2 regions of the Bariatricus sp. HCP28S3_D3 genome follow, and region 2 is predicted to be linked to the other one. Evidence: a T-box and tRNA genes for the amino acid it is inferred to sense, from the RefSeq annotation. Region 2 holds a T-box; the other holds one or more tRNA genes.
The links. The T-box of region 2 lies ahead of proS (proline--tRNA ligase). A T-box ahead of a tRNA ligase gene usually reads a tRNA of that ligase, here a tRNA-Pro.
Positions count from the first base shown of each region.

Region 1 (16,018 bases), on a different contig from region 2:
CCAATTTATTTCCAGAATCCGGTCTTTCATTACATCTGCTTTATATTTTCCTACTGTTTTTCTTGTGGCGATGATCTGACGATTCAGGTTCGTCAGACAGATTTTATCATCATCGATCAGGTCAAAAGCTCCCACGCCACTCCTTACCAGCGTTTCGCACACATATCCTCCCACACCTCCGATTCCGAATACTGCCACTTTCGCCCCCGCAAGTCGTTTCATTGCTTCTTCTCCCAACAGTAACTGTGTCCTTGAAAATTGATTTATCATTGGCTTGTCCCCTCAAATATAATTTTACAGATTTGCGACAAATATGCAGCATTTTAATCCTCCTACGATTCTCTACATCAAACGCAACAACAACATGTTACATACCGTCCCTGATACGATTGAAAATAACGTATTATGTTTCCACTTGTAGCTAATCACCGTCACCACTGCCGCAATCAGTTCCGGTACTCCGGTCCCTCTCCAGTCTGTCACTGCACTTTTCAGACAATACACAATCAATACCGCCATAATTGCAGAAGGCAGGATTTTTCCAAGATAGACCAGTTCTTCCGGCATCTTTCTTCCATCGTGGAAAGCCACGAACGGCAGAGCACGAAGTGAGAATGTTATAACGGCAGATACCAAAATTGCAAGAATAATCTCATTTTTATTCACTCTCCACTCCTCCGTTTACGTACAACCAGTAGCATGCCCGATATAATAAGTAATGAGGGAAGTATAAAACTCCTCTCTCCGATTGTAATCAGACAAATCAATGCCACTGCCAGACCCGCCAGAGCAGGCAGATGGTTATCCGCCTTCTCCCACTGGTCTATAAAGATGATAATAAATAAGGCCGTCATGCAAAAATCAATCCCTTTCAGATCAAACGGAATCACCTGCCCCAGGATTCCCCCCGTAACAGCGCCAATCATCCAGTAACATCGGGAGAGCAATGCAATCAGGAACATGGTATCTTCTTTTTCTTTCCCTTTTGAGTCAAGAGTCAGGTTAACCGCATAAGTCTCGTCTGTCATGGTGTGGATCATATACAACATTTTCTTCCCCATTTCTCTGAATTCATCCACAAATGTCAGACTATAGAATACCTGCCGGCTATTCATCAAAAAAGCCATCAATGCGATGGTAAGAATAGAAGCGCCACTGCTCAAAAAAGTAATCAGAAGGAACTGAAACGCCCCTGTATACACCGTCATACTGATGAACAATGAGTAATACCATTTAAATCCTGCCTCTTCCATCATGATTCCATACGCCATACTGACGAACAGATAACTGAACATGATTGGTATGGACTTTATAAATGCATTTTTCAGGATTTCTTTTCTCAATTTAACACTTTCCCTCTCTCTTTTAATGTTACTTATCTTCACAATATTCCCCGAATCCGTTCAAGGCATTCCGTGATTATTTTTCTTGGAGCTGCAACATTTATCCTCTGAAATCCTCTTGCCTGCTTCTTCATAATCTCATAGCCGGGATGTTCCGGCAGACCGGGATAATACACGTTTTTCACACAACTTTGTTGCTTCAGCTAGGCAGCTATTTGAATTGCATTTTCCTGTGATTTCTCCATACGTATTCCCAGTGTTTTAATTCCTCTTAGAAGCAGCCAGCTATCAAAAGGCGAAAGCCCTGCCCCTGTAGTCTTTATAAGGAAACGAAGTCTCTCCTGTATTTCTTCGTTGTTCGTTACAACAAATCCTGCAAGTGTATCATTATGTCCTCCCAGAAACTTTGTCCCGCTGTGTATTACAATATCAGCTCCAAGTTCCAATGGGTTTTGAAAATATGGTGACAAGAATGTGTTATCCACAATCAACAATAAATGATGTTTCTTCGCTATTCCGGCAATGTAAGATATATCTGAAACATTCATCATCGGATTCGTAGGCGTTTCTATATATATGGCCTTCGTGTTTTCCCGAATGACCCCCTCTACATCTTCATTAGAACAATCCAGAAATGTAAATTCATAATGATTCTTTTTAGAGACATTATCAAACAGTCGAATGCTCCCACCATACAGATCTGATTCGACAACCAAATGATCACCGGGCTCAAACAGCTCCATCAATAGTGTAATCGTATCCCGTACTTTTCCCAACACCCGGGTGTGCGTAAGTTGATGTCTGATATATTGGATAACTTATCGCTCCATAGTTTTCTGATTTCCCTTCTGTTTCTTTTAAATGAAGACATCTTGTATTGATCCCTCTGTCCATACTTTCCTCTCTCCTAAAAGTCATTTTTTCATATTTTCTGTAAGGTCTTATCATTTTTTTACCATTCCAATGAATATAAGTTTACCATATATAAATGTCACTGCCTAATCCAGATATATTATTACGATATATAGGAATAAACTATAGCAAAGCAGCAGCATGAAGAAACTCTCTTCCTCATGCTGCTGCTTTGTGGTAAGTGGTGAACCCCACCTTTATTCATTTTCTTTTTTCATGAGATCATTCTCTCATGGAGTGGAACTTCGATATAAAATCATGCCAATGGGCGCTGGTCGTGGCAAAAGAAACGTCCCTACTATCTAAAAAACCACAAAACCTGCGTCTTCAAGTTTTGTGGTTTAAAAAATCGGAGTGACAAGATTTGAACTTGCGACCTCTACGTCCCGAACGTAGCGCTCTACCAAGCTGAGCCACACTCCGATGTGTTTCGGATATTCTTTTCAGAATATCCTTTTCCCTTATTCAATTAAGGAGCTACGGATAGAGGACTCGAACCTCTACTAACAGAGTCAGAGTCTGCTGTGCTGCCATTACACCAATCCGCATTATCTGGTGTTTGTTAGCCGCTCTCATCAGCGAACAATGTTATTATACCAGAACTTCCATGAAATGCAACCCCTTTTTTTATTTTTTTTAAAGAAAGTTTTCTTGTGTTTTTTCTTTCTTTTTTCAGACATTTCACATCTGCTTTTTTCTGTACCAGTTCAGCATTCCAAGGGCCAGAATCAGGCAAACTGTTTCTGCCAAAAGCGGTGACCACCAGATTCCTTCTCCGCCGAACACAGCCGTCAGAATCACCAGACTTCCCACCAACGCAACCAGACTCCTCGTCAATGATATTGCCGCTGCAAATCCTGCCTTTTCGATCGATGTAAAATACCCGCCAATCACTACATTATATCCCGCCAGCAGAAAGGACAGGATAAAAACGCGAAACACTCGCACAGTATACGCTATGAGCTGCGGATTGTCGTTTTCCAGGAATACTTTTACAATTCCTTCTGCTCCCAGATAGCAGCCTGCCGTTGATACACCCGAAAATACCATAGCCGCCACAATCCCGTATTTCAGAAGCTTCTGATACTTTTTCCGCTCCCCTTTACCATAATAATAGCTGATCAGCGGCTGTGTTCCCTGAGCGATTCCGGTCATTGACATCACCACAATCGTATTCACGTAGGAAATGATCGTATAACTTACCAAGGCTTCTTCTCCGATAAATGCCAGTATGGCCTGGTTAAAGAAGAAGATGATCATTCCACCCGAAAACTCCGTAATGCCGGACGCGAACCCATTCTGTATCTGACGCCATATAACCGCAAAGCTGAACCGGAATCCGGCAAAGCGGATCGTTCCTTTGGGCCCGAGGAAATGCTTTAGATACAGTACAATGACAGCAGCCTGAGAAAGGCCTGTTGCCCAAGCTGCTCCCCGTACGCCCTGGTTCCATCGTATTACCATAAGATAATCCAGAATGCAGTTTAGAACTGCACCGCTGGTAACATAAATCGTAGCCAGCTTCGGATACCCATCTGTCTTGATCAGAGTTTCAAAAGAATACGAAAGCATGTACGCAATCGCAAATGGCGCGATTGTACCAATATATTCCTTCGCATAGGGAAGAATCGTATCCGTTGCGCCCAGAAATCTGGCAAATGGTTCCAGAAAAATCAGTACCAGCGCTGTCACGGTTACCGCCAGCACACAAAGAACCACTATGTTCTGGGTAAACACCTGATTCGCCCTCTCTTTTTCCCCCTTTCCCAAAGATATTGCAACGATTGTAGAATTTCCTACAGCAAATAACAACGAAATTGAAAATAATCCTACCGAAAATGGCATGGATATATTGACTGCCGTAAGTGCCACTTCCGAAACTCCTCGTGCAACAAAGATTCCGTCCACCATCGTATATAAAGAGAATACACACTGTGCGATAATCGACGGAATGATAAATTTCAAAAAATCTGTCTTTAGCGACTTGCCTTCCAATTGCATAAAACAAAAACCTCTACTTTCATACGCTTCCTTTTCAGATTAAACCTTGGTATAATACTAAGGTCAACCCGTTTTTGCAAAATGTTTTAAATTTTTTCTGTTCTCAATAAAAGGAGTCACTTATGAAACAATACTATACGATCGGTGAAATTTCAAAGATTTATCAGATTGGTACAGATTCTCTGCGTTATTATGAAAAACTTGGAATTTTATCTCCCAGAAGAGGGGCAAATGGATACCGGATCTACGGTCTTGATGATCTTTGGAAACTGAACGTCATACGCGATCTGCGCCGTTTAGACTTTCCGATGGAAAAGATCCGGAATTATATGCAGAACCGGAGTATCGAGTCCACCCGAACGCTCCTGGAGGAAGAATTAGGGCTCATAGAAGAACATATGAAGGCTCTGGAAAAACTGAAAGAAAATGTTTCCGAACGGTTATCCACCTTGGAAAAAGCTACCCGCCAGCCACTTGACACCGTAATACTTAAACATTTTCCCAAGCGTAAATGCCATATTCTCAACCACCTTTACCATACGGACGAAGAAATGGATATGCTCATCAAGCAACTGATGAATAAGGATAAAAATCACCTGTACATTATTGGCAATAATCGAATCGGCTCATTTCTTCCTCTTGAAGATGCAACCCAAAATCGTTTCGGAAACTATGCCGGGGTATTCATTATTGATCCGAACGGAACGGATGAACTGGACGAAGGGGACTATCTCTCCGTCTGTTATCAGGGCAATTCTCACCAACACAAGTCTTATTTTCCTATGATACAAGAATATGCTGATAAACACCATCTGATTTTATCCGGTGATCTTCTTGAGTTTTTATGGATTGACATTCACCAGTCCGCGAATTACGGGGAACACATTACGGAATTACAGATAAAAGCAGAAGCCTCCAAAAATACAGAGCGTGCCTGCAGCAAATTGTAACCAAATGTCAAAAGCGCAAATTACTCTCTACCTTCACGTATCTGTGAATCAAAAAGTAATTTGCGCTCATATATTTTAACAATTCGAAGTTCAGCCCTGAAGTATCATTTTACATTGCAGTATATTTCTTTCGGACTGTATATCCAATGGCACCAAGCCCTGCCGCACAGAAATTATTGATTACTACAGCGTATGTCTCAGCCGGGTCAAATGCTCTTCCGTTCACACTCTTAATCGTAACACGATTAATTCACATCCTTTGAGACGTTCCACAGCATCGCATCTGTGATCAGATCGCCAAGATTTGTCTCACTGTCTCTGTTTCCCTGTGGCGCCCGTTCTCCATTCAGATCGGTTTCCGTTCTGGCAAATACTTCTCAGTAACCCTCGTCTTTTTTGTCTGTCCTTTTCCATAATTGGATCTCCTTTCCTTTTTGCACCTTGCATGCACAGTAAAACATATGCCGCATCTCGCACATTAACAGAGTAAATATATCAAGTGACAGATAAAAACACATAAATTCTATGTAATATTATTGTAAAATGTGGCCAGGGGTACGTCCCCTGGCCACTCTTACTAAATACTCTGAATTCTCTTAATTGCTTCCAGTGTGTTTTCATAGCTTCCGAATGCGGTCAGACGGAAATATCCTTCTCCGCTCGGTCCGAATCCGGATCCCGGTGTGCCTACCACATTCGCTTTCTCAAGCAGGTAATCGAAGAACTCCCATGAAGTCATATTGTCCGGTGTCTTCAGCCAGATGTACGGGGAATTCACTGCTCCGGATACGGTGTATCCTGCATTTTTCAGTCCTTCAAAAATCGTCTTTGCATTCTTCTGATAGTATGCAATCTGCTCTTTCAGCTGTGCCTTGCCCGCTTCTGAATAAACAGCCTCGCCGGCTTTCTGTACGATATATGGAGCGCCATTGTACTTGGTTCCATGTCTTCTTGCCCAGAGAGAGTGCAGCATCACATCACCGCATTTCAGATCTTTCGGAATAACGGTTGCACCCAGACGGACTCCGGTGAATCCTGCATTCTTCGAGAAGCTGCGGAGTTCGATCGCGCAGGTTCTTGCACCTTCGCATTCATAAATGCTGTGTGGTACATTTTCTTCTGTAATATATGCTTCATAAGCTGCGTCGTAAATGATCACAGCTCCGACTTTATTTGCATAATCAACCCATTTCTGCAGTTCGTCTTTGGTGATCGTTGCTCCGGTCGGATTATTCGGGAAACACAGGTAAATGATATCCGGTGTCTTTTCCGGAAGTTCCGGTGCAAATCCGGTCTCAGCCGTACACGGCATATAGATCACATCACTCCAAGTTCCGGTAGCTGCGTCGTATGTACCGGTACGTCCTGCCATGACATTGGTGTCTACATAAACCGGGTAAACCGGGTCACATACTGCAATCTTACAATCCGGTCCAAAAATCTCCTGAATGTTTCCGGAATCGCATTTTGCTCCATCGGAAATGAAGATCTCATCCGATGCGATATCACATCCGCGTGCCTGGAAATCATTCTTTGCAATCGCACTTCTCAGAAATTCATACCCAAGATCCGGCGCATAGCCGTGGAATGTCTCGGCGTGTGCCATCTCATCCACCGCACTGTGGAGCGCTTCAATGATCGCCGGTGCAAGCGGCTGGGTAACATCACCGATTCCCAGACGGATGATGGATGCGTCCGGATTTGCAGCCTGAAACGCGGCTACTTTCTTAGCAATATTGGAAAACAGATAGCTTCCCGGTAATTTCAGATAATTTTCATTTACTTTGTACATTGATATCTTCTCCTTTTATAAAATTCCGTCAAACACCCGCTCTGCAGGTCCTGTCATATACACATGATTGACCTTGCGGTCCCATCTGACGGCTAATTCTCCTCCTAATAATTTAACTGTAACTTTCTCATCTGTCAAGTCATTCAATACGGATGCAACACAGGCGGCACAGGCTCCCGTACCACAGGCAAGCGTCTCTCCCGAACCCCTTTCCCAGATTCTCATGGCAATCGTTTTTCGATCAATCACCTGACAAAACTCTGCATTGATCCGATCCGGGAACCTGGGATGGAACTCAAACGCCGGTCCCAGCTCCTCCACCGGGAAATCCTTCACATGATCCACATAGACAACTGCGTGTGGATTCCCCATGGAAATCCCCGTAATCCGGTATTCCTCTCCCTTCACCGTGATCGGTTCATTCAGTACAAGATCTCGCTCGCACAAAATCGGGATGCAATGGGTATTCAGTCTGGGGGTTCCCATATCCACGCAGACTGCCTCCACCTCACCTTCCTCAATCTGAAGCGCCAGATTACGTATCCCGCAGGCGGTTTCTATCGTCAAAGCCGTCTTTGCCGTCATTTTGCACTCATACACGTATTTCGCGAGACAGCGGATCCCGTTTCCACACATTTTTGCAGCGGAACCGTCCGCATTGTAAATCTCCATTTTAAAATCAGCCTTCACGGAAGGTTTCACCAGTATCAATCCGTCCGATCCAATTCCAAAATGTCTGTCACTGATTCTTTTTGCTAATTCTGATGGTTCTGTTATCTTTTCTCTGAAGCAATTCACAAATACATAGTCGTTTCCAAGTCCATGCATCTTCGTAAAATTCATAGATCGCTTCGCTCCTGCCAACTCCTATTCTGCCATAATACTAAGTACCATCTGAGCTGTCTCCACCATATTCGTTCCGCTGTCCATACTGCATTTCTGCAGATAGCGGTGTGCTTCTTCCTCTGTCATATGATTTCGCTCCATCAGAAGCTCTTTTGCCTGCTTCACTAATGCCTGCTGCTTCGGGTTTCTGTTCTTCAGGTCGGCCTTGCGTTTCTTTCTGCGCCGCTCCATCGTGCGCATCAGCATTTCCATCGTATTTACAAGATCAAATACTTTGATGGGCGTCCCAAGGCCGATCACACCCGGAATCCGGCCATCATGCCATTTCTCCGGTGATGCAACCAACAGCATCTCAAATGTCTCCGGCAGATACTCTCTCAATTCAGTATATAGCATATCCGATAATTTATACCCACAAACTATAATCCCATCATCAAGATCATCTGCATATTGGATCGCCTGTGCACCGGTCGTACAGACCGCCATCACACCAAATCCGTTTCGTACCAGTATATTTCGAATATTCGTCGCATTTTCCTTCTTGGGAAATACAACAATAATACTACTCATTATACCAGCCTCCTCACTCTTTTCGCCTATACAAATGCTACTTGGTAAGGAGCTCTAATATTTCTGCAGATACTCATTCATTTCCCATTCCGATACATGACTGCGGTATCTGTCATACTCTGCTTTTTTTGCTTTGATAAATTTCTGGGAAAGTTCCTCTCCAAGTACCTTCTGGATAAAAGCATCTTTCTCAAATTCTTCTACCGCTTCCATAAGGCTGCCCGGGAGACATTCAATGCCAAGCGCCTTTTTCTCCTCTTCATTCAATTCAAAAATATTCTGACTGATTTCTTTTGGAGGAAGAATTTTTTCACGGATTCCCTCCATTCCTGCTGCCAGACAAACCGCAAGTGCAAGATATGGATTTGCAGATGCATCCGGGCTTCGCAGCTCGATTCGTTTACCGCTCCTTCTGGATTCCGGAATCCGGATCAGCGGTGTTCTATTATTTGCCGACCACGCAATATAAGTAGGTGCTTCATATCCGGGTACAAGACGTTTGTAAGAATTTACCAGAGGATTCGTGATAAATGTAATCGCCTTGATATGCTTCATGAGTCCGCCGATGAAATAATAAGCTTCCTGGCTCAGACCATGTTCATCATTTTCATCCGAGAAAATATTCTCTCCATCTCTGGAAAGTGACATATTCAGGTGCATTCCGGAACCATTGATTCCGTATTTCGGTTTTGGCATAAAGGTCGCATGTAATCCGTGACGTTTGGCAATTGTTTTCACAACCATCCGGAACGTAACCATATTATCCGCAGTTTCAAGCGCTTCCTCGTATTTCAGATCGATCTCATGCTGCGCCGGTGCCATTTCATGATGGGATGCCTCAATCTCTATTCCCATATCCTCCAGTGTGAGCACCATATCCCTTCTCGCATTTTCTCCCAGATCGAGTGGCCCAAGATCAAAATATCCCGCCTTCTCATGCGTTGTTGTCGTCGGTGTTCCATCATCATCCTGATGGAAAAGGAAAAATTCAAATTCAGGTCCGACTACAAACTGATATCCCATTTCTTCGGTTTCCCGAATTACATTTTCCAGAACCTGGCGTGGGTCGCTCTCGTACGCTGTTCCGTCCGGACGGTAGATATCACAGATAAATCTTGCCACTTTTCCCTGCTGCGGCCGCCATGGGAAAATGGTAAATGTATTCAGGTCCGGCCGAAGATACATGTCTGATTCTTCGATCCGCGAAAATCCTTCAATTGAAGATCCGTCAAACATGCATTCATTATTCAATGCTCTTTCAAGCTGTCCTGTAGTGATCGCCACATTTTTCAATGTACCGTAAATGTCAGTAAACTGCAGACGGATAAATCCGACATCTTCTTCTTCCACCAGACGCAGAATATCTTTTCTTGTATAATTTCTCATAATTATGTATTCCTCCATACTGAAAAACAGACTGCATTTTGATAATACTAAACTCTCTGATATTGAAAAAAGGGCGCTCTTTCCCTATCAGAAAACGCCCTTGTTTATTTTATTATATTAAACCACGCTTTCGATTGTCAACGTGGCATTGTGACGAAGTTTTGGAATTATTTTCCAAAATCCTCTACACATACAGCATTCCTTATTCCTCTTTCCGTTTTCCTGATCGGTATCTAACCGTATTATACCAGTTTCGCACTATATATTGCAATTTCATTTTACAAGCCATTCTTCATAAAGTATACTAAATACAGTATATGGACATTTATTCTGAATAGAAAGAAGGATTTGATCATGAACTACATTGACCTCCACTGTGATACACTCTATCGTCTCTACACGCAGGAAGACACGCTTCCGGATGAAACCCCGTGGGAAAACCGCGGACACATTGATCTTTCCAGACTGCACAAGGCCGGTGCTCTGGCCCAGTTCTTCGCCTGCTTTCTCAACCGGAAGCAGACTCCGATAAGTGAAAGCCATTACACAGATGCATTACAGATGATCCGTCTTCTAAAAAGTAGCGCCGACAGACACGCTGAGGTATCCTGCGCCTTTTCTTTTGATGATTATCTGCGCAACAAATCCGCCGGAAAGCTTTCCTGTTTTCTCACAGTAGAAGAAGGCGGTATTCTGGAAAATGACATGAGCCGTCTGTACACGCTTTACGAGGAAGGAATACGCCTGATCACGCTGACCTGGAACTATGAAAATGAACTGGGATTTCCCCACAACATGTCCTCCCAGAGTGGAACCGGTCTGAAGCCTTTCGGTCTGGAGGTGATTGGAGAAATGGAACGGCTCGGTATGCTGATCGATGTATCGCATCTTTCCGATGCCGGTTTTGAAGATGTATATCTAAATACCCGTAAGCCGTTCGTCGCCAGTCACTCCTGCTGCCGCTCTCTCTGCGGTCATTCCCGGAATCTAACCGACCAGATGATCCGTCAGATCGGAGAACGTCAGGGACTTGTCGGTGTGAATTTCTACGGTACATTTTTGCAGGATAACGGAATCTGCAGTGCCGATGTAATCGCAGCGCATCTGCGCCATATTGTAAATGTAGGAGGCATTGATATTGCTGCCCTTGGAAGTGATTTCGACGGAATGAGCTGTGAAATGGAACTTGCCGGATGTCAGGATATGCCGCTTCTTCTTCCGTCTCTCGAGAAGGCGGGCTTTACTTCCGGTGAAATCGATGCAATCTGTTATAAGAATGCAGAGCGGGTATTGAAAAATATATAGCATAGGATGTATTTTTTATTATTTTTACACAATTAGGGGCGATTGTAATGTCGCCCCCTAATCTTCTCGTTAAATTTCATTTGCAGCCGCATATCCCGCACGAACTGCTTCTGCAATGCTGGCCGTTCTATCTCCGGAGCAATCTCCTGCGTAATAAACAGGTACAGTAACGCCTTCCATATCCAACTCATTTTTCTTGGACCCTACTGCCATAATAATCGTATCACAATCTATGGAAATTTCTTTTTCTTCCTTTGTATCCGTAGCAAGAATCGTCTTTCCTTCGTTGACGATACGGTTGACTTTTGTATTGACATACTGTTTTACATCATGCTGTGCAAAATCTTTCATGATAATCGGAAGAATGGTGGATGATTCTCCATTTGCAATCTGATCCAGCATTTCAATCACCGATACCTGACAGCCTTTCTCCAGTACATATTCTGCAGTCTCCGTTCCGACAAGACCGCCGCCGATGATAGCACAGTGGCCTTTGACTTCTGCTTTTCCACTCAAAACATCCCACGAAGATACGACGTTTTCACTGTCTGCTCCCGGCACCGGAAGGATGAAATCATGTGCACCGACTGCCACGATCACAGCATCTGCACCATTCATAATTTCTTTGGTACATTCCGTATTCAGATGGATCGTTACCCCAAGTTCCGGCAAAATTCTCTCAAAATATTCAACGGAACGAAGGATCTCGCTCTTTCTCGGCGGTACCGCTGCAAGATGGATCTGGCCTCCGATATGATCCGCTTTCTCATAAACGTCTACCTGATGTCCGCGAACTGCTGCCACACGTGCCGCTTCCAGTCCGGCAATACCTGCTCCGACAATCACAACATGCTTCTTCTCTTCTGCAGGTTTAATGAAAATGGTTGCCTCGTCTCCATTTTCCGCATTAAGTACACAGGAAATATAACGGCGATTCTGGATTGCATCTACGCATCCCTTATTACAGTTCAGGCATTCACGGATCGGTTCATCCTTCTCAATCTTAATCGCAATATCCGGATCACAGAGCAGGGATCTTCCGTAGCTGATCATATCTGCTTCGCCATTTGCAAGAATCTCCTCTCCATTTTTCACATTCACCACTCGTCCTACCGTTGCAACCGGAATCGATACCACTTCTTTTACCTTCTTTGCAATCGGAAGAGTCCAGTTATATGGAACGGTTCCCATAGAAGGAATAGTATCGCCCATATTTCCGGTATGGTTTGCCTGAGCGACCTGGATCATATCCACTCCTGCTGCTTCCAGTCTTCTTGCAAATTCAATACCTTCCGATTCATAAAGTCCGCCTTTTCCACGGTCACTTCCATCCGCGTTGATCGTAATGAACGGGAGCTTATATTCCACCATCAGAGACGGCGCCGCTTCTTTGATTGCCGCAACCACTTCCAATGCATAGCGGATACGGTTCTCAAATGCTCCTCCATATTCATCGGTTCTGTGATTCAGAACGGTTGAGCACAAGGAACCCAGCAGGCGGTCTCCGTGAACCTCGATCGCATCCACTCCGGCCTCAGCCGCTCTTCTTGCGGATGTTGCGATGGATTTCTTGATCTCTTCCAACTGTTCTACAGTTGCTTCCGAAACAAAATGCTGCATGTCATGGTGCAGTTTCGCATAGGCATCATTGCGGAGCTGTCCCGCTTCCTTCATCTTAACTCCGAAAGCCTCCATGTCCCCCTGTGCTTTGGCAGCTTCAGCCTCTTTCATTGCCATCATGGAACCCTGGATCATCTTTCCTACACCCGGCACATCGTATTCCGGATGGAATAGCTGCAATGCAAGCTTACAATCATATACGTGCATTGCATCTGCCAGTTTTCTGAATGCCGGAATCTGACGGTCATCAAACAGCTTCGGCGTCGGCGATGCAGTATTGACCGGAGCTACATCTCCGATCACGACATAAGAAGCTCCCCCTTTTGCCAGTCTTTCATAAAAATGAAAACTCCGCTCCCCGATCGATCCGTCCCGCTCTTCATATCCGGTAGTAAGCGGCGGGAACATGATACGGTTCTTTAATGTCAGATTTCCTACTTTTAATGGCTGCAGTAATAATGACTCTTTACTCATTTTCTACCTCTTTTCTAGACTTGTATTTCAGAGAATCTTTGTTTATATTTTAACATGTTCATCTGTGTTACGCTATCACTATTAGAAAATATAATAACAGAGTAGAATACCATTGTTCGGAATCCCAGTAGAAGAAAAGCTCCCTTTCCTCATCAGAAAGAGAGCTCGATTCACGTACTTTTGAAAATTAAGCAAGTGCGGCTGTCAGGATGGCCATTACGTAAACTTCGTCTGCGTTACATCCGCGGGACAGGTCATTGATCGGGGCATTCAGTCCGAGAAGGATCGGTCCGTATGCATCAAATCCGCCGAGGCGCTGCGCAATCTTGTATCCGATATTTCCTGCATTGATATCCGGGAAAATAAATACGTTTGCATGTCCTGCCACTTTGCTGTCCGGGCATTTTGTCTGGGCTACACGTGGTGAAACAGCAGCGTCGAACTGTAATTCTCCGTCGATTGCAAGATCCGGGAACTGTTCTTTTGCTTTTGCGGTAGCATTGCGCATCTTGTCTACATCTTCTCCCTTTCCGGATCCGAGTGTAGAGTAGCTTAAGAATGCAACCTTCGGATCGATGCCGAATAATTTACTGCATGCAGCGGTCTCTCCGGCGATCTCAACCAGATCATCTTCGGTCGGTTTCAGGTTGATCGCGCAGTCTCCCATTGCAAGTATCTCATTCTCTCCGTCTGCTGTCGGACGCGCAAGAATGAAGCATGAAGAAACGATCTTGTTGCCCGGTTTTGTCTTGATAACCTGAAGAGCCGGACGAACGGTATCAGCTGTAGAGTAGGTTGCTCCTCCAAGAAGAGAATCAGCAAGTCCCATCTTAACCAGCATGGTTCCGAAATAGTTTGCATGGCTTAATACTTCTTTTGCCTGCTCCGGTGTCACGCCTTTTTTCTTACGAAGTTCGCAGAACAGTTCAACCATCTCATCGAATTTATCAAAGTTATCCGGATCAACGATCTCTGCTCCGGTGATATCAAATCCGAATTTTTCAGCAGCGGCTTTTACTTCTTCAACTTTTCCAACCAGAACAGGTGTAAGGAAACCGTCCTGAAGTAAGCGAGAAGATGCTTCCAGAATTCTTTCATCGGTTCCTTCGGTAAATACGATCTTTTTCGGATCTGCTTTCAATTTTGCCATCATAGGCTCGAAAATATTCTTTGCCATTATTTCTTCCTCCTTGAGAAAACATTTACAATTCTTTTTCTTATACTGTATCACTTTTTTGGGGGAATGGGAATGGGGAAATGGGATTGTATCGAAAATTATCCACAACCAGGTGTCTCACAAGACCTGCTTTCGCTCGGGGGAAAACGCCGCGGTACTAAATGCCAGGGCGCCGCTTATGCGGCTGCTGCCATTAAGTGCCGGCGTTTTCCACGGTCTTGTGAGACACCTGGTTGTTCCGGTATATTGACTGACGGGACGGGTGACTGGCTGACGCGGTCACCTGATTTCCCATATTATGATTCCCAGGATCGCAGAACATAGAATGATCCACATTGGAGAAATCTTTTTCTTCAACAGATATTTAAAGATAAAAAGAACAGCTCCGAGAATGACCGTGACGATGACAGAACGTATGTCTGCCGTCACATTTTCCTCCAACCGGATGCAGTTTCCCAGGATCATGGTTACTCCTGTTGCGAGGATGATTCCGATGACGCAGGGCTTCAGGCCTCCGATGACGGCTTGTACACAGCCATGATTCCATACTCTCTTTAAGGCAGCTACAAACAGCAGAATAATCACAAATGCAGGGAGAACGACTGCAAATGTTGCCAAAACTGCTCCCGATATACCAGCCTGGCTGAGGCCGATATAGGTCGCAAGATTCACCATGATCGGACCAGGCGTGCTTTCGCTAACGGCAATCATATAGGTCAGCGTTTCTTCACTGAGCCAGCCATGCGTCAGAACAACGTCACGTATCAGAGAAATCGCACCATATGCACCTCCGAAAGAAAAACATCCCACTTTCAAGAATGCCAGGAAAAGCTCAAGATAAATCATTTTTCTCTTTTCTCCTTTCCATGGCGTATCACATTGATCTGATAAAGCGCAAGACTGAAAATTGCTGCAATAATCATCAGGCTGATAGAAGAAAAGTTCCAGGAGAATATCTGGATCAGAAACATGGCCGCAAACGACACGAGCATGATTCCCTGCGTGATCCTGTCTTTATTCATCTTGCGTATCATCATGACTGCCGCATCCAGAATGATGATTCCGACTGCAGCCTTGATTCCTTTGAATGCATTTGCGATAATTTTGATTTCCAAAAACTGGTTCAGAAACATAGATATCAGATAAATGATGAAAAATGAAGGGAGAACGACTCCGACTGTTGCGGCAAGGGCTCCTGATAGTCCCGCCTGCTGATATCCCACAAAGGTTGCACAGTTTATTGCAATCGGTCCGGGTGTTGATTCTGCTATGATTGTCACATACATCATTTCATCGTGCGTAATCCAATGCTTCTTTTCTACACACTGTTCCTCGATCAGTGCAAGCATCGCAAGACCGCCGCCAAAAGTGAATAAGCCTATTTTAAAAAAGGACAAAAACAGGTCCGGAATAATGCTTCCCGGAATCTTCTTATCATTGCATTCATTCAGACTGTTCATTCTTTACCTCATTTCTAATGTCTCTTTTCTGTGATATCGTTTTCTCTGTTATTTTACCAATCAACTTCCGAATTAGCAATACCTGCTATACTATTTTTACGTTTCTGTAAATCATTTTACACAATTATTACCGTTTTAATACAAACTGCTGTTTTCACACCGATATACTTTTCGGTCCAGTT
Region 1 covers NZ_JBQHTK010000001.1:156,066-172,083, forward strand. The annotation lists partial or broken gene ACTNB3_RS00715 (tRNA threonylcarbamoyladenosine dehydratase) at 4-270, opposite strand; gene ACTNB3_RS00720 (branched-chain amino acid transporter permease) at 343-666, opposite strand; gene ACTNB3_RS00725 (AzlC family ABC transporter permease) at 663-1,343, opposite strand; partial or broken gene ACTNB3_RS00730 (trans-sulfuration enzyme family protein) at 1,454-2,237, opposite strand; tRNA gene ACTNB3_RS00735 (tRNA-Pro) at 2,605-2,678, opposite strand; tRNA gene ACTNB3_RS00740 (tRNA-Gln) at 2,733-2,803, opposite strand; gene ACTNB3_RS00745 (MATE family efflux transporter) at 2,937-4,256, opposite strand; gene ACTNB3_RS00750 (MerR family transcriptional regulator) at 4,379-5,206, shown strand; gene ACTNB3_RS00755 (LL-diaminopimelate aminotransferase) at 5,784-6,998, opposite strand; gene dapF (diaminopimelate epimerase) at 7,014-7,841, opposite strand; gene ACTNB3_RS00765 (ANTAR domain-containing response regulator) at 7,866-8,414, opposite strand; gene glnA (type I glutamate--ammonia ligase) at 8,469-9,800, opposite strand; gene ACTNB3_RS00775 (dipeptidase) at 10,155-11,105, shown strand; gene bilR (bilirubin reductase, long form) at 11,175-13,199, opposite strand; gene pta (phosphate acetyltransferase) at 13,387-14,376, opposite strand; gene ACTNB3_RS00790 (chromate transporter) at 14,656-15,222, opposite strand; gene ACTNB3_RS00795 (chromate transporter) at 15,219-15,836, opposite strand.
Region 1: it encodes a tRNA-Pro, which carries the amino acid that the T-box ahead of proS (proline--tRNA ligase) is inferred to sense. The anticodon was not compared.

Region 2 (16,018 bases):
CATACCAAATTTCGTCACCATAGATCTCGCATAGGCGGTTGCCTGCTTGATATCCTGAGATGCTCCGGTTGTGATGTCATCAAAAACCATCTCCTCAGCAGCTCTTCCACCGAGCGAAACTGTGATATCCTGAAGCATCTGGCCTCTGGTATTGAACATCTCATCCTTTTCCGGCAATGGCATCGTATACCCCGCCGCTCCCGATCCAGTAGGAATAATGGATACACTGTACACAGGTCCCACATCAGGAAGTACATGGAACAAGATCGCATGCCCTGATTCATGAAATGCTGTGATCCGTTTCTCTTTATCCGAAATAATACGGCTCTTTTTCTCCGCACCGATACCTACTTTCACAAATGCATGCCGGATGTCTGCCTGCTGCAGATACACACGCCCTTCTTTAGCAGCCGTGATCGCTGCTTCATTCAACAGATTTTCCAGATCCGCGCCGGTAAATCCAGCCGTTGTCTGGGCAATCTGCTGCAGATCCACATCCTCCGCAAGTGGTTTTCCTTTCGCATGGACCTGAAGGATCTCAAGTCTTCCCTGCACATCCGGTCTTCCAACGACCACTTTTCTGTCAAACCGCCCCGGGCGAAGAATGGCAGGATCCAGAATATCCACACGGTTCGTCGCAGCCATAACAATAATTCCCTCATTCGGTCCAAAGCCATCCATCTCTACCAGAAGCTGGTTCAATGTCTGCTCTCTCTCATCATGGCCTCCGCCCATACCTGTTCCGCGGCGTCTTGCCACCGCATCAATCTCATCAATAAATACAATACAGGGCGAATTGTGTTTCGCATCCTCAAAGAGATCTCTCACACGGGATGCTCCAACTCCGACAAACATCTCCACAAAATCGGAACCGGAAATCGTGAAAAACGGGACCCCGGCTTCACCAGCCACCGCTCTTGCAAGTAAAGTCTTACCGGTTCCCGGAGGTCCCTCAAGCAACACCCCCTTCGGGATTCTTGCTCCAACCTGAATATATTTCCCCGGAGCTTTCAAAAAATCCACGATCTCTTCCAGTTCTTCCTTTTCTTCTTTCAGGCCGGCAACCTGGTTGAACTTGACTTTATTTTCCGCTTCTGTGCTCATCTTCGCACGGCTTTTCCCAAAATTCATCGCCTTTGCATTTGCACCACCCTGGCGATTCATCATCATAACCAGAAGAACAAGTGCACCTATCATCAAAAGCGTTGGTAACATCGTTGTCGCAAACCAGCTTTCCTGTGGTACAGAATCCACATAACAGATTACTTCATCATAAGAGCTCAGAAGCTCCTGTGCTTCATTAACGTCTGTGACATACAGTTCTTCCAGCACACCATTATTTTTCTCAATCCTTAGCGTGCCATTTGGTGCTACCTTGTCCGGCTTTACTTCAACTTTCTTAATATTATTATCTTGCAGATCTTCCTGGAACTCCCGGTAAGTATATGCCTTCTCCTGTTTCTCGGCCTGATTCATAAACCAGTATGCTCCTATCATAAAAACAGCACAAAGAAGAAGCATCAGCCCGCTGATTCCTCTTGTCTTATTATTATTATTCAATTATTGCTCCTTCCACCAATTACATCTCTACGCATCCGATGTATGGTAAATTTCTATATTTCTGTGCATAATCTAATCCGAACCCTACCACAAATTCATCCGGAATATTAAATCCTACATAATCAACATGCACGTCTTTAACACGCCGTTCCGGTTTGTCGAGTAATGTACAAAGACGCATACTCTTAGGTCCCCTCTTCTGAAGAATTTCCAGCAGATAAGAAAGCGTACGTCCTGAGTCCACAATATCCTCAACTACAAGTACATCCTTTCCTTCCAGCGATTCATCAAGATCCTTCGCAATCTTCACAACTCCGCTGGATGAAGTTCCGTCACCATAGCTGCTGACACTCATGAAGTCCATGGAAACCGGCACAGTAATCCTCTTTGCCAGTTCACACATGAAGAAAACTCCTCCCTTAAGTACACAGATCAAATGTACCTGTTTTCCCGCATAATCCTCACTGATCTTTTTTCCTAATTCTTCAATTCTTGCATTCACTTCTTTTTCCGGTATTAAAACCTTAATTTTCTCTGCCATTTAGGTACCTCCATTTATCGTAATCTCCAAAACGGTCTTTGTCTGTTCCGTCACTTGATATGCCTTACTTTGACGATATCCCACAATCCAGAGAATTCTCTCCTTTTCCGCGATCAGCGGAATTTTATCTCTTTTGTCCGACGGAATTTTCTCATTCACAAAATAGGATTTCAGTTTCTGCGTATTTCCTTCTTTATCAATCGCAATCCTGTCTCCTGCCCGTCTGTTGCGTACAAAGACGTTCTCTTTTATTATATCATAATCGAACCATTTCGTGTATGTTTTTTTCGGAATCCCCTCAAGTCCCTGGGTGAACGGAAATTTTCTGCAAGAAACCTTCCAATCTCCATACTCAACTCTCCATTCCTCTGTTTCATTTACATTCGGGATACATACAATTTTGCCTTCGTTTCCCATTTCTGTACCATTGTTCTTCGTCTCATTTCCAAGAGTCAAATCAATTCCCTCATATGTCCGTACCGCACGCATTTTATAAGGAAGATCAATTTTTCTGCCCGTCTGCTTATCCAGCAACTCTCTGATTTGAACTACATGAACCTCATCCAGATCCTTTTCTTTTTTACTAAGACAAACCATTGCCTGTCTTAATACCATTCTGCCGATCAGCTCATCCTGTTTACGGAACTCCTGCTCAGAAATATGGATTTTCCCCCGCTCCTCTTTCACGCACTTCCGATACGCTTCCCTCATCCGGCGTTCCAGATATTCCTGCACCTCTCGAAGCTGCTCCATAGCCCCATTAATATGTTCTACCGTTTTTGAATTAATGTTCTCTGTAAAATATGGGATGACATGGTTTCTTATCTTGTTTCTTGTATAAGTATCTTCCAGATTTGTTGCATCCATACAATAAAGGATTCCTTTTTTCTCCAAAAATTCTTCTATCTCCATCCGGTTCACACAAAGAAGCGGGCGAATGTAATCTCCCTTTACAGGGCAGATCCCTCCAAGTCCTTTCATCTTGCTTCCTCTGGCGAGATGTAGAAAAAATGTCTCTGCATTGTCATCCTGGTGGTGTGCCAGTGCAATTCTGGTACCACCATATTTGATTGCTGTTTCACGAAACGCTTTTCTTCGTAGCTCTCTTCCGGCTTCTTCTTCGGAAAGTTTTTCCTTTCTTGCATATTCCGGGACGTTCACATGAAATACTTCGCAAGTAAGCCCCAGCTTCCTGCAGATGTCTCGCACGTACTCCTCATCCGCATCTGCTGCTTCACCGCGGATCCCATGATTCACATGAACGATAACAAGATCAAATTCCATACTCTTTCTCAATTCTTCCAGCACAAAAAGAAGGCACATTGAGTCTGCACCTCCCGAAACACCTGCTATCACGGTATCCCCCGCTGTCAGCATATGCCACTTTTCCATAAACTTTTTTATTCTATTCAGCATCATGATTTTCCTTTTGTACGATTTTCTTTCTTCGTATCATTAGAGTAACACATCTCCCAGATTCCTGCCACCAAAACTGTCATGTCATCTTTCGGTTCACCGTTTGTCAGTTCCAGGACACTTTGCAGGATATAATGGGCCAATTCTTTCGGATTTTCAAGCGATGTTCCTCCGATGATCAGATCCAGCAATTGCTCCTGCTCTCCCGAAGGCAGTGCATCCAGGATTCCATCCGTGACCATCACAACAACATCACCCGATTCCAGATTTCTTCTGAATTCTCCGCTTTGCTGATTCGGCACTACGCCGAGCGGAAGATTTTCAGAATAGATATGCTCCATCCCTTCCCTTTTCCGTATAAACGTAGGTGCAGCGCCAGCTTTTATAAATTCACATTCCCCACTGTACAGATCAAAAATACTCATATCCACAGTAGAAAAACATACTTCTTCTCTTCCCATGACCAGTGCTGTATTCATCATAGACAGTGCCGTCTGTCTGGGAAATCCCGCCTTCAGCAATTCTTCCAACATATCTACGATCATCGCACTTTCTCTGGAAGCACGTTCTCCGGATCCCATCCCATCAGAAAGGATTGCCGCCTCCTGACCACCGGGCAATCTCGTCATCAGGTAACTGTCTCCCGAAATCTTCTGACATCCTTTTCCGATTTTTGCGATGCCTTGCATCGTATAATATCCCGGTCCTTCTACACAAACTACCGTACAGTATTCCTGACTCATCACCGGCCTTTCCTCGCTGGCAGGACACATTTTCCGTCCGACACAGTCCGAAAGTATCTCTGACAGTTTTTTCGTCGTCATACATACCCCTTTTTCTGTTTTCCCCGTAATATGAATCTCATATCGTCCCTGCGGATTCACAAAAAATACAGAGCTCAGCATCCTGACTCCTGATCTTTTCAGGTGCATCTTCAGCTTTTTTTCCAATGGCGGATCCTGAAAAATACTTGCATCCAGTTCCCTGGTCGCATGCTGTATCATCTGGGCGAACGTATCCAGTTGGACTGCGCATCCTTCCCGGTTTAAGATCATTTTATTGTTCCAAATCAGTGTTTTCTTTGCTTCCTGAAACACATCCAGAATAGTCCTGAGAAAACGAGGCGCCTGAATACAGCTTTTCTGAAGTTTTCGTTTCATCTCTACATTCAGTTCAGTACCGTATTTTTCCACCGCACAAAGCAATTCATAAATGAGCAGATCGATCTGTTCCCTGTTCTGTCCGGTACAATGCTCTCTCCGCTCACAGGAACCGCACACCCGATCCTCTATCTGTCTGATCATTTCCTGAACTTCCTCAGCACTGAAACCTTCCCTGGTTCCTTCCATTTTCAGAAATGTATCCGCCAGATGTCTAAGGGACTTGGCAAACTTGTCCGCTTGCGTTACATACGGACTTTGCATCACCGTCACTTCGTTTCTGTTTTCTCCCATCTGCCTGCCTCCCTTACTATAATACAAAGAGCTCTGGAATCTCTTCCAAAGCTCATCATTCGTGAATACGTCATCAATTAGCCGCCTTAAACAGGATCTCATTCTGCTTAATCAATCCCAGCTTCTCTTTCGCAACATCTTCAATATATTCATCTGTTCCCACATATTCTTTCAGTTTATCAATCTCTTCCGAGCGATCCTTCTCATCATCCAGCTGTGCCATAAGTTCTGCTTCCTGAGCCATGTATTCTTTGTTTCTCGCCTGCAACGCCATTCCATGAATAACAATTACTGCGCTGAGCATCACAATAATACTGCTGATTGCCAACACACTTCTCTTATGATTCTGAAGCCTGCTCTTCGAACGTCCTTTCCGGATCTTCCGATTCTTCTGCTTTAAGCTTCCCATTATATATACTCACCCTTTACTGTTGTTTCCAACCGGTATATTCCCTATTATTACTTATATAAAATCCACAATTGTAAAATAATATTATCTTTTTTCCCCAGATTTATCAATAGTTTTTCCGTTTTTTTTCTCCATCAAATCAGATAATTTTTGATCGATTTTTTTTGTAAAAGCAACGAAAAAGTGCATCAAAATCGCCCCAATCACAACACCTAGTACAAAATACCACCTTATCTCACCATTACTTGTGTGGTAAATTTGCACAAAAAAGTACTGTGATACAAAAATCCAATATATGAAATCTTCTATGTTGATCACCCATAATGCATGGCGGAAAATCCTTCTCAGCACCCTAAGACTTAAATATACAGCAGTCACAAAAACTCCGGTTATGATTGCGTGAAGGAACACCAAAAACTCTTTTTCAATTCCCAACATATTCGGTTACCGGAAAAGTTTTGTCAAAAAATTTTCACCTTGTTTTCCTGCCGAATTAATATTGGAATATGCCACACTGTCAATATTCCCCGACAAATCCACCTCGCCCTTTTCCAGGCTTAAACGGTTCACATGCATGTCCGTTCCTTTCACCATAAGCATTCCCTGATCCGTTTCCAGCAGGATTTCATTTAGGTCAAACGACAATACATCCAGAACTCCCGTCACCATACTGGTTTTTCTGTTGTTGATTACAAGCTTATGATTGTGCGTTTTCGGCATCTTACTTTCTTCCACCACTACCCCCAACCTTTCCATCTATGATACATGCGGATCCCTCCGCGCATTCACCCATGATCCGGATATGCTCCGGTCATTCAGTGCCTTGATATCATTTTATGAATGTATGGGATAATATATGTTAAAAACTTTATAGAATTACAGGTATCGGAACAACTCGGCAGCTTCGTCCTTCTTTGTAGTTTCCTTTAGCTCAAGCACTTCCACTTTTACAGTCTTTGTTCCGAACTGAATCTCAATAATGTCCCCTTTTTTCACTTTAACGGATGCCTTTGCTACCGTACCGTTCACCATAACTCTTCCGGCATCACATGCCTCATTTGCCACAGTCCTGCGCTTGATCAGGCGCGATACCTTCAAAAACTTATCTAATCTCATATCATTATTTCTCCTACAAAAATAGAGAGCGGCCAGCGCTCTCTATTTACATTCATCAATCCAAAACCAATTATGCGTTTACAGCATCTTTCAAAGCTTTTCCTGCTTTAAACTTCGGCGCTTTGCAGGCATCAATCTTCATGGTCATACCGGTCTGAGGATTTCTTCCTTCTCTTGCAGCTCTTTCACTTACCTCAAATGTTCCAAAACCTACCAACTGAACTTTTTCCCCTTTTTTCAGTTCTTCTGTAACTACATCAACAAAAGCTTTTAGCACTTTTTCTGCATCTTTTTTAGAAACCTCTCCCTGCTCTGCCACTGCTGCCACTAATTCTGTTTTGTTCATGAATATTTCCTCCTGTATCATAATCACTCGAATACCAACTGTATTCTACCTCGTACTAAAGGCTGACTGCGTCCTTGCAGAATGCCCTATGTAAAGTTATATCGGGTTTTAAAGCCTTTGTCAAGCCTAAATCCTTCTTAGGAACACCGAAATACAATTCTTTCCGGACAAACTGTTTTCTACAACATTTGATCCACCATAGCAAGCACTGCTTTTCCAAGTTCTTCTGATTTGGAATCTGCATCCTCAAGAGAAGTTCCCTTAATTCCGTAATAGAATTTTACTTTCGGTTCCGTTCCTGACGGGCGAACACATACCCATGCATCATCATTCAGTTCATAATAAAGAACGTTGGACTTCGGAAGGCCTGTCGGTGTTACTTCGCCGGTTGCCAGATCTTTGATTGTATCTGCCTGATAATCTCTTGCCTTCTGCACCTTGTAAGCACCGATCTCAGCCGGCGGATTATTGCGCAGTGTCTGCAGGATGTTCTGGATCTTTTCAAGTCCTTCAATTCCCTTCATGGTGATTGACTTGATATCATCCTTGTAATAACCATATTTCTCGTACATTGCAACCATTGCATCCCATAATGTCATATCTTTTGTCTTATAGTAAGCTGCTGCTTCGCAAAGAGCCATTGTTGCTACGATTGCATCTTTATCTCTTGCATGTGTTCCGATCAGACATCCATAGCTTTCCTCAAATCCAAAAAGATATTCACCCTTTCCACTTGTTTCAAATCCAAGAATCTGCTGTCCGATATATTTGAAACCTGTCAGGACTTCGATCAGTCCTACATTATATCCTTTTGCAATGGCATCCGCCAGATTGGAAGTAACGATCGTCTTGATCAGGTATCCGTCTTCCGGAAGGCCTTTCAAGGCTTTCTTCTGTCCAATCTCGTAATCAGCGAGCAGACATCCTGACATATTTCCTGTTAATGTATGGTATACGCCGTCTTTATCTTTTACACGCACTCCAAGTCGGTCTGCATCCGGATCTGTTGCAAGTACCAGATCGGCATCTACCTCTTTTGCAAGCTTAAGTCCAAGTTCAAATGCTTCTTCTGCTTCCGGATTCGGATAAGAAACGGTCGGGAATTCTCCATCCGGGAGTTCCTGTTCTTTCACAACATATACATTTTCAAAGCCAAGTTCCTTAAGTACACGTCTGGCAGGTATATTTCCGGTTCCGTGAAGAGGGCTGTATACGATCTTCAGATCCTTACCCACTGCGTCAATTGCATCCTGATGCTGTACCTGCTCTTTTAATCTGGCAATATATGCGTCATCAATAGCCTGTCCGATCACTTCGTAGAGACCGGCTGCTTTCGCTTCTTCCAGTCCCATCGTCTTCATTGTTGTATAATCGGTAACAGCAAGAACCTCATCCATGATACCTTTGTCATGCGGCGGAGTGATCTGTGCGCCGTCTTCCCAATATACTTTATATCCGTTATATTCCGGCGGGTTATGGCTGGCTGTGATGTTGATTCCGGCAATACACTTCAGTTCACGCACTGCAAAGGACAGTTCCGGTGTCGGACGAAGTGATTCGAATACATATGCTTTGATTCCGTTCGCTGCCAGACAAAGTGCTGCTTCATCTGCGAATTCCGGGGACATACGGCGTGAGTCGTAAGCGATCGCCACTCCGCGTTCCTTCGCACCTGCTTTGATGATATAGTTGGCAAGTCCCTGTGTTGCCTTTCTAACAGTGTAAATATTCATGCGGTTCGTTCCGGCTCCGATCACACCACGGAGTCCTGCTGTACCAAACTCCAGATCTTTGTAAAAGCGCTCCTTGATTTCCCCATCATTATCAGCAATTGCTTTCAGTTCTGCCTGTGTGTCCGCGTCAAAATACGGGTTAGTACACCATTCTTCGTATCTCTTTACATATTCTTCCATCTCTTTTTTGTACCTCCATTTGTTCTGAGTACATTTCTCCCTCAAGGGCACATTCTGGTACTCGCTTTATCCCTATTATACACTACTTGGCTATAAATGAAAAGCAAATATATTCGATAAAAAGCGCTTCTTTTCCTCATTCTGGCGAATTGCCGTCCTCAGTTTTTCAACATTTTTCTCCGGAATCCATGCTTTATTCGAGTGGTAATACAAATTCACAATTTTCCAGAACTTCTCCGGGTAAGCGAGCCTCACTGCAAGATAATCCCTTTCTTTTTTCCCGAGTGTTATTTCCGCATCGTACATTCGCAGCATTTTATAACCGAGACGCTCATCATACCTGTATTTCTCCATTGTTTTTCTCAGGAAATAATAAAAATCATCCAACTGGAGTTCTCTGTGCGCACGGTCAAATCCGGTAACTGCCAATCCCTCTTTGCAAAATAGCAGATTATGATAATTGTAGTCTCCGTGAACCCAGGTCCCTTTCTCCTGTGCCTCCTGCCATAACCGTCGGTATCCGGTCTCTTTCAGATGCTCGTTCGCCCCTTCTGCCCATTCGTACATCCGGTCACAGCCTTTCAGGAATTCCGTCTCAAATGCTCCTTTGACACTTCTCCGGCAAATGAACGTACGCACCTTCCGCAGTTCCCGGTTATGCCGCCTGAATTCCTCTTCCAGCGGAAAACTGATTTCGGCTCCCGTTGTGTCCTCACCGGGTATCCGCATCAGTTTGTGCAGCTTTGCCAGGTATTTCGTTCCCTCCAGCAGCTCCGCTTCCCGGCGTACATCGCATTCTCTCCCCTGGAACCATCGTCTTACCATATACCCGGTTCCGTCATCAGCCGTCGTAATATACGCTCCCTCTTTGTTTGCCAGTGGCATATCCACCATACAGATTCCGCTTTCATTCAGCATTTTGTACAGTTCGATGAGCACGGGCAGCCTTTTCGGTGCAATATATACTTCTTTTAAAAGAAACAGCCCGCGATCCGTATCGCACAAAACAGCACCCCTGATTCTGTGGGTGCTGTTTACTTCCATCTGGTATTGTTCTAAGACACTAATCCCATAATCTTTCATGGCATCCCCCTGCACGTTTCGTTTTCATGTCTTTCTAGTGTATGCCCCGAGATACCATTTTTAGAAGAACTTTCTTCTCATTCTTTTCAGGATCATCAATCACTTCTTTTAAAAGCGTTTCCAACATCTCGCCGATCTGGGGCCCCGGTTCCATTCCCGCCTCGATCAGATCACGTCCCGTCACGGCAAGGCCCTTCAGCGATACACACTGTTTCAATTCCAGAATTTCTTTATATAATTTTTCTATCTGCTCAAGATTTTCTATCTTCTTCGTCTTCTGATACTCACTTTGTCCGGCAATATCGGCACGCTGCACCAACAGATAATACGGGAATAAGTCCTCTCCGATCCTGTTCATTGCACGCCGCACATATTTCGAAGCAGCCGGCATTCTGTAATCATGAAAACGCACCAGCTTGCTTACCTTTCTTATAGTATCATTATCAAACTTGAGGCGCTGCAGAATCCTTCTTGCGATCTCTTCACTGACACATACATGTCCCCTGAAATGTGCGACCCCTTTCTCATCGATCGATTTCGTCGCCGGTTTTCCCATGTCATGAAAAAGCATGGTAAGCCGCAGTACCTTCTCAGGCGCAATGTTCATCATCGTATGGATCGTATGCTCGCCGACATGATAGCAGTGATGAAGATTCTCCTGCTCTGTTACCATCATAACGTCGAATTCCGGGAGAATCACGGATGTGATACCAAGTTCATATGCCAGCCGGATGCGCTCCGGGTGCGGAGATACCAGCAATTTGACGAGTTCCACCTGTATGCGCTCGGCACTGATATTTCTTAAATTCGATGCCAGATCGCTGATTGCCTCCCGGGTCTTCTCTTCAATGTCAAATCCAAGCTGAGCGGAAAACCTCACTGCGCGGAGAATCCGAAGCGCGTCTTCCGAGAAACGTTCCCCTGCATTCCCCACACATCGGATCACTTTCTGATCCAGATCCTGCAGACCGTCAAAAATATCTACCAGACCGGCCTCCTCATTATATGCCATGGCATTGATCGTAAAATCCCGCCGTTTCAGATCTTCTTCCAGACTGCGTGTAAACTGAACTTCTTTGGGATGTCTGCTGTCTTCATATTTACCGTCTATCCGATAAGTCGTCACTTCAAAGCCTTCTTTCTCCAGAAGTACCGTGATCGTCCCATGTTCAATTCCGGTATCAAAGGTACGTTCAAACAACGCCTTTGTTTCCAAAGGCGTCGCTGATGTTGTTATATCCCAGTCCTGCGGATCCCGTCCGAGGATACTGTCCCTGACACAGCCTCCTACGGCATATGCCTCGTACCCGTGATCCTGTAAAGTTGTAATAATATGATGCACCTTGTCAGGTAATTGAATCTTCATATTTCTTTACATTCACCTGTTCTTTATACTATCTTAATATGCCTTGCCGAAATAAACCATATGTTTCGCAGGTTTACCGCAATAAATACATGTATCACTGATCGGATCTTCTTTGCAGATGCATCTTGAAGATGCGCCGCCGGTCTCGTATTTGATCTCGCCCTCGCACTCTTCGCTTCCGCACCACATTGCTTTGATGAATCCACGGTTTTCATTGAATTTCTCTTTCATTTCATCCATGGTCACCGCTGTATCAATATGGCTGTCAAGGAATGCTTTTGCCCGGTCATACATGTCTTTCTGGATCGTTTCCAGAATTTCTCCGAGTCTGGTTGCAATTTCATCGATCGGAACAATAATCTTCTCACGTGTATCGCGGCGTACAACGACAACCTGTCCCTGATCGATGTCTTTCGGTCCGATTTCAATACGGGTCGGAATTCCAAGCATTTCCTGCTCACTGAATTTCCATCCCGGGCTCTTCTCGGAATCATCGATCTTCACGCTGTAGCCGGCTTTCGCTAATGTATCAACCAGTTCATTCGCTTTCTCGAGTACACCTTCCTTATGCTGTGCGATCGGAATCACTCTCGTCTGAACCGGAGCAATTCTCGGAGGCAGTACGAGTCCGCTGTCATCACCGTGTACCATGATGATCGCACCGATAATACGTGTGGAAAGTCCCCATGAAGTCTCATATACACTGTGAAGTTCATTATTCTTATCCAGATACTTGATGTCAAATGCATCCGGGAAGCCGCTTCCGAAGAAATGGCTGGTTGCAGACTGAAGTGCCTTTCCGTCATGCATCAAAGCTTCTACCGTATAGGTGTCCTGAGCACCTGCGAATTTCTCGCTCTCTGTCTTAGGACCGGATACAAACGGAATCGCCAGAGAATCCCGGATAAACTCCTGATATACTCTGAGCATAGTAAGTGTTCTTTCCTCAGCCTCCTCATAAGTCGCATGAATCGTATGGCCTTCCTGCCATAAAAACTCTCTGGAGCGAAGGAACGGTCTGGTTGTCTTCTCCCATCGAAGTACAGAGCACCACTGATTCCATACCTTCGGCAGATCACGGTAGGACTGTACGGTTCTTGACCACAGATCGCAGAACAGCGTCTCGGATGTAGGACGAATACACATCTTCTCCTGAAGGCGTTCCATTCCACCCTTGGTTACCCATGCCACTTCCGGAGCAAATCCTTCGATATGATCACTTTCTTTCTGCAGAAGATTCTCCGGAATCAATACAGGAAGATACACATTCTCCACACCTGTATCCTTAAATCTCTTATCCAGATCAGCCTGAATCTTTTCCCAGATCGCATATCCGTTCGGTAAATAATTCAGACATCCTTTCACGCTGGAGTAATCGCAAAGTTTCGCTTCGCGGACTACATCCGTATACCACTGCGCGAAATCAACGTCACGCGAAGTGATCGATTCTACAAACTTCTTTTCTTTTGCCATGTCAAGCCTCTCCTCTTCCATATATTTTGGTCTGTCTCAGGGGTGCATTATAACTGACAATTATTTCAAAACAAAAAACGCCGGTTCTTCCGCCCCTGATAAAAGGGACCGGAAAACCGGCGGTACCACCCTGATTAACCGTCTTACTTCGTAAAACAGTTCTCTTCATTTCCCGTTAACGCCGGGCGCGCTGTATTTTCATACAGGGACTCCAAGGCAGGTTCTATATCTTCCATGCAGCTTCCTTGCACCGGACGGAAACCTCTCTGTGCCACTTCCAATATATACTAATCCTCTTCACGGTCCACGTGTCTATTATTTCTTTTCAGATACTAAGGATTTTAATTGAGATTTCTGCATTTGTCAACCCGTCTTTGATATTTCACTGCAGTTATCTCACATAAATATATGCAAAATATACCGCATACAGCATCAGAAAGAGCACACCCTCTCTCTTGGATAATTCTTTACGGCTCTTTGCGCAGATCAACGCAAATACACTGAACACGATCAGTATAATCATATCATATATCGCATCGATATCTACTGTGATCGGACAGATTGCGGAACTTGATCCCAGAATCAAAAGTATATTGAAAATGTTCGAACCGACAACATTTCCCAACGCGAGATCATTTTCTCCCTTTTTGGCCGCGACCATCGATGTAACAAGTTCCGGCAGGGAAGTACCCATTGCAACGATCGTAAGACCAATAAAAGTCTGGCTCAGTCCAAAGCGAACTGCAATCTCCGTAGCAGAATCAACAACCAGATCTCCTCCCAGAACGATTCCTGCAATTCCGCCAATAATAAAAATTGCACTTTTCGCCGGGCTCAAGACTGCATAATCTTCAGCAGGCATCGCATTTCGCGCTTTTAGTGCCTCCTTAACCTGAAGTACCAGGAAAAGGACAAACATGATAAGAAGAACCACACCGCTGATCCTTCCAAGTACGAATTCCCCCTCTCCTGCAAGGATTTTCCCAAAAGCAAGCTTTGTCGTCATCAAAAGCATTGCTGCCGTAATGAAGATTGAAAACGGAAATTCTTTCTTCAATACACTGTCGGTGGCACGAAGGGGCCTCATCAGGGCGCTGCATCCAAGTACGATCAGAAGATTAAACATATTGGAGCCTAAAACATTACTTACAGCAAGTGAATTCTGCCCTTTCAGTGCCGCGGTTATGCTCACAGAAGCCTCCGGCATGCTGGTACCGAATGCGACAACCGTAAGCCCGATGATGATTGCAGGCACTTTCAGGAGCTTCGCAACACTGGAGCTTCCTTCCACAAAATAGTCTGCTCCTTTAATCAATAATACAAATCCCAGAATCAACAATACATAGACCATATCTTTTCCTCCCATTTTATTTATATTTTGGCGGTGCAAAGTTTCGTGTTTTGAGTCGTTTCCTATGTGACGCAATGCATTTTAGGCAAATAAAAAAGACTTCTTATTGCAAAACACTGCACCTATGGCATAAAATCTGCAATAAAAGTCTCGCTAATTGACAATACGAACCGGATTATGTTTAAATAATCGTGATGACGATTTCGTATCACACTGATTTCGGCATTTGATGATCTGACAAAACGAATCAATGGAAGCTACTCCCTTTTACTGGAGATAAGTGTAACTTCCTTTTTTTCAAAAGTCAAGAAAAATATTCTCCGGAGGTAAATTATGGAACATCCTGCTATATTATATGAAGATAAAGACATTATTGTATGTGATAAACCTGCCGGCATACCGGTACAGACCCGAAGATTCGGACAACCTGACATGGAGAGCATTCTGAAAAATCATCTTGCTTCTTCCGGCGGATCCAAGCCTCCTTATCTGGCAGTCATTCACAGACTGGATCAGCCCGTATCCGGCCTCATGGTCTTTGCCAAAAATCCAAAAGCAGCGGCGGCGCTGAACAGACAGCTTATCGGAAATTATTTCTGCAAAGACTATCGCGCTGTCTGCTGCGGCACTTTACCTTCCCCTGGCGGAACTCTGATCGATTACCTCGTAAAGGATGGAAGAAGCAACACCTCCCGGGTATGTTCCAAAGACACCCCTCAGGCCCGACGCGCAGAGCTTTCTTACGAAACCGTTGCTACAGCCAAAGACGCTGACGGCAATACGCTGACCACCGTACATGTTCACCTGAAAACAGGGCGTCATCACCAGATCCGGGTACAGATGGCCCATGCAGGCGCACCGCTTTGGGGCGATAACAAATACAATCCGGAATTCATACAAAAACCGAGCTATGAGCCCATTTCCCTCAGAGCTTTCCACCTCAGTTTCCTCCATCCGGAAACGGGAAAACCGATGAATTTTACTTTAGAATAACGGTAAAATGTGACAGGATTTCATGAACGGCAAAGCCAATAGCACGATTATTGTTTTTTTTTGCACTTTCTATTTTTTTGATTTTCATTATCTTGTTTTTCAATATTTCTTTTGATACATTTATCATATGAAGGCATATCATGCCGACAGGTTCATTGAGAAAGGGGAAAATTATGAAAATCTACAAAACCAAAAATTATGATGCTATGAGTCGCACCGCTGCCAATATTATTTCAGCACAGGTGATCATGAAGCCAAACTGTGTCTTAGGTCTTGCTACCGGTTCTTCACCGATCGGGACATACAAACAGTTGGTTGACTGGTACAATAAAGGGGATATCAATTTTGCTCAAGTTACGACCGTGAATCTGGATGAATATAGGGGACTTACACGTGATAACGACCAGAGCTACTATTATTTTATGCATAAAAATCTGTTTGATCATGTAAATATCAAGGCTTCTTATCTGCCGGACGGCACCAGAGAAGACGCCGAAGAAGAATGCCATCATTACGAAGAAATCATCCGTTCCCTTGGCGGAGTGGATCTTCAGCTTCTTGGACTTGGTCACAACGGACATATCGGTTTCAACGAACCGGCTGATCATTTCCCGAAAGAAACTCACTGCGTAGATCTTCAGGAAAGAACCATTGAAGCCAACAAGCGTTTCTTCGCATCCATTGATGACGTTCCGCGTCAGGCATACACCATGGGGATCGGTACGATCATGCGTGCCCGGAAAATCCTGATCATTGTAAGTGGAGAAGATAAAGCTGATATCGTTCGCGATGCTTTCTTCGGCCCGATCACTCCGACTGTACCGGCTTCCATCCTTCAGCTTCATCCGGATGTAACACTGGTAGCAGACGAAGCTGCTTTGTCCAGGCTTCCGCAGTAATATTTGTTCTATACATTAGAAAGAAGGCTGAATAATCATGATTATCAGAAATGCACTTGTTTACGGTGAAGACAAAACATTTTCCAGACTGGATATTC
Region 2 covers NZ_JBQHTK010000012.1:6,147-22,164, forward strand. The annotation lists gene ftsH (ATP-dependent zinc metalloprotease FtsH) at 1-1,521, opposite strand, end outside; gene hpt (hypoxanthine phosphoribosyltransferase) at 1,580-2,101, opposite strand; gene tilS (tRNA lysidine(34) synthetase TilS) at 2,102-3,520, opposite strand; gene ACTNB3_RS09200 (SpoIIE family protein phosphatase) at 3,517-4,971, opposite strand; gene ACTNB3_RS09205 (FtsB family cell division protein) at 5,045-5,380, opposite strand; gene yabQ (spore cortex biosynthesis protein YabQ) at 5,465-5,818, opposite strand; gene yabP (sporulation protein YabP) at 5,825-6,100, opposite strand; gene ACTNB3_RS09220 (RNA-binding S4 domain-containing protein) at 6,257-6,496, opposite strand; gene ACTNB3_RS09225 (HU family DNA-binding protein) at 6,567-6,842, opposite strand; gene ACTNB3_RS09230 (phospho-sugar mutase) at 7,022-8,755, opposite strand; gene ACTNB3_RS09235 (CotS family spore coat protein) at 8,846-9,838, opposite strand; gene ACTNB3_RS09240 (CCA tRNA nucleotidyltransferase) at 9,873-11,204, opposite strand; gene proS (proline--tRNA ligase) at 11,238-12,677, opposite strand; T-box leader at 12,778-12,987, opposite strand; gene ACTNB3_RS09250 (calcium/sodium antiporter) at 13,069-14,028, opposite strand; gene ACTNB3_RS09255 (RluA family pseudouridine synthase) at 14,362-15,021, shown strand; gene nagB (glucosamine-6-phosphate deaminase) at 15,195-15,920, shown strand; gene nagA (N-acetylglucosamine-6-phosphate deacetylase) at 15,958-16,018, shown strand, end outside.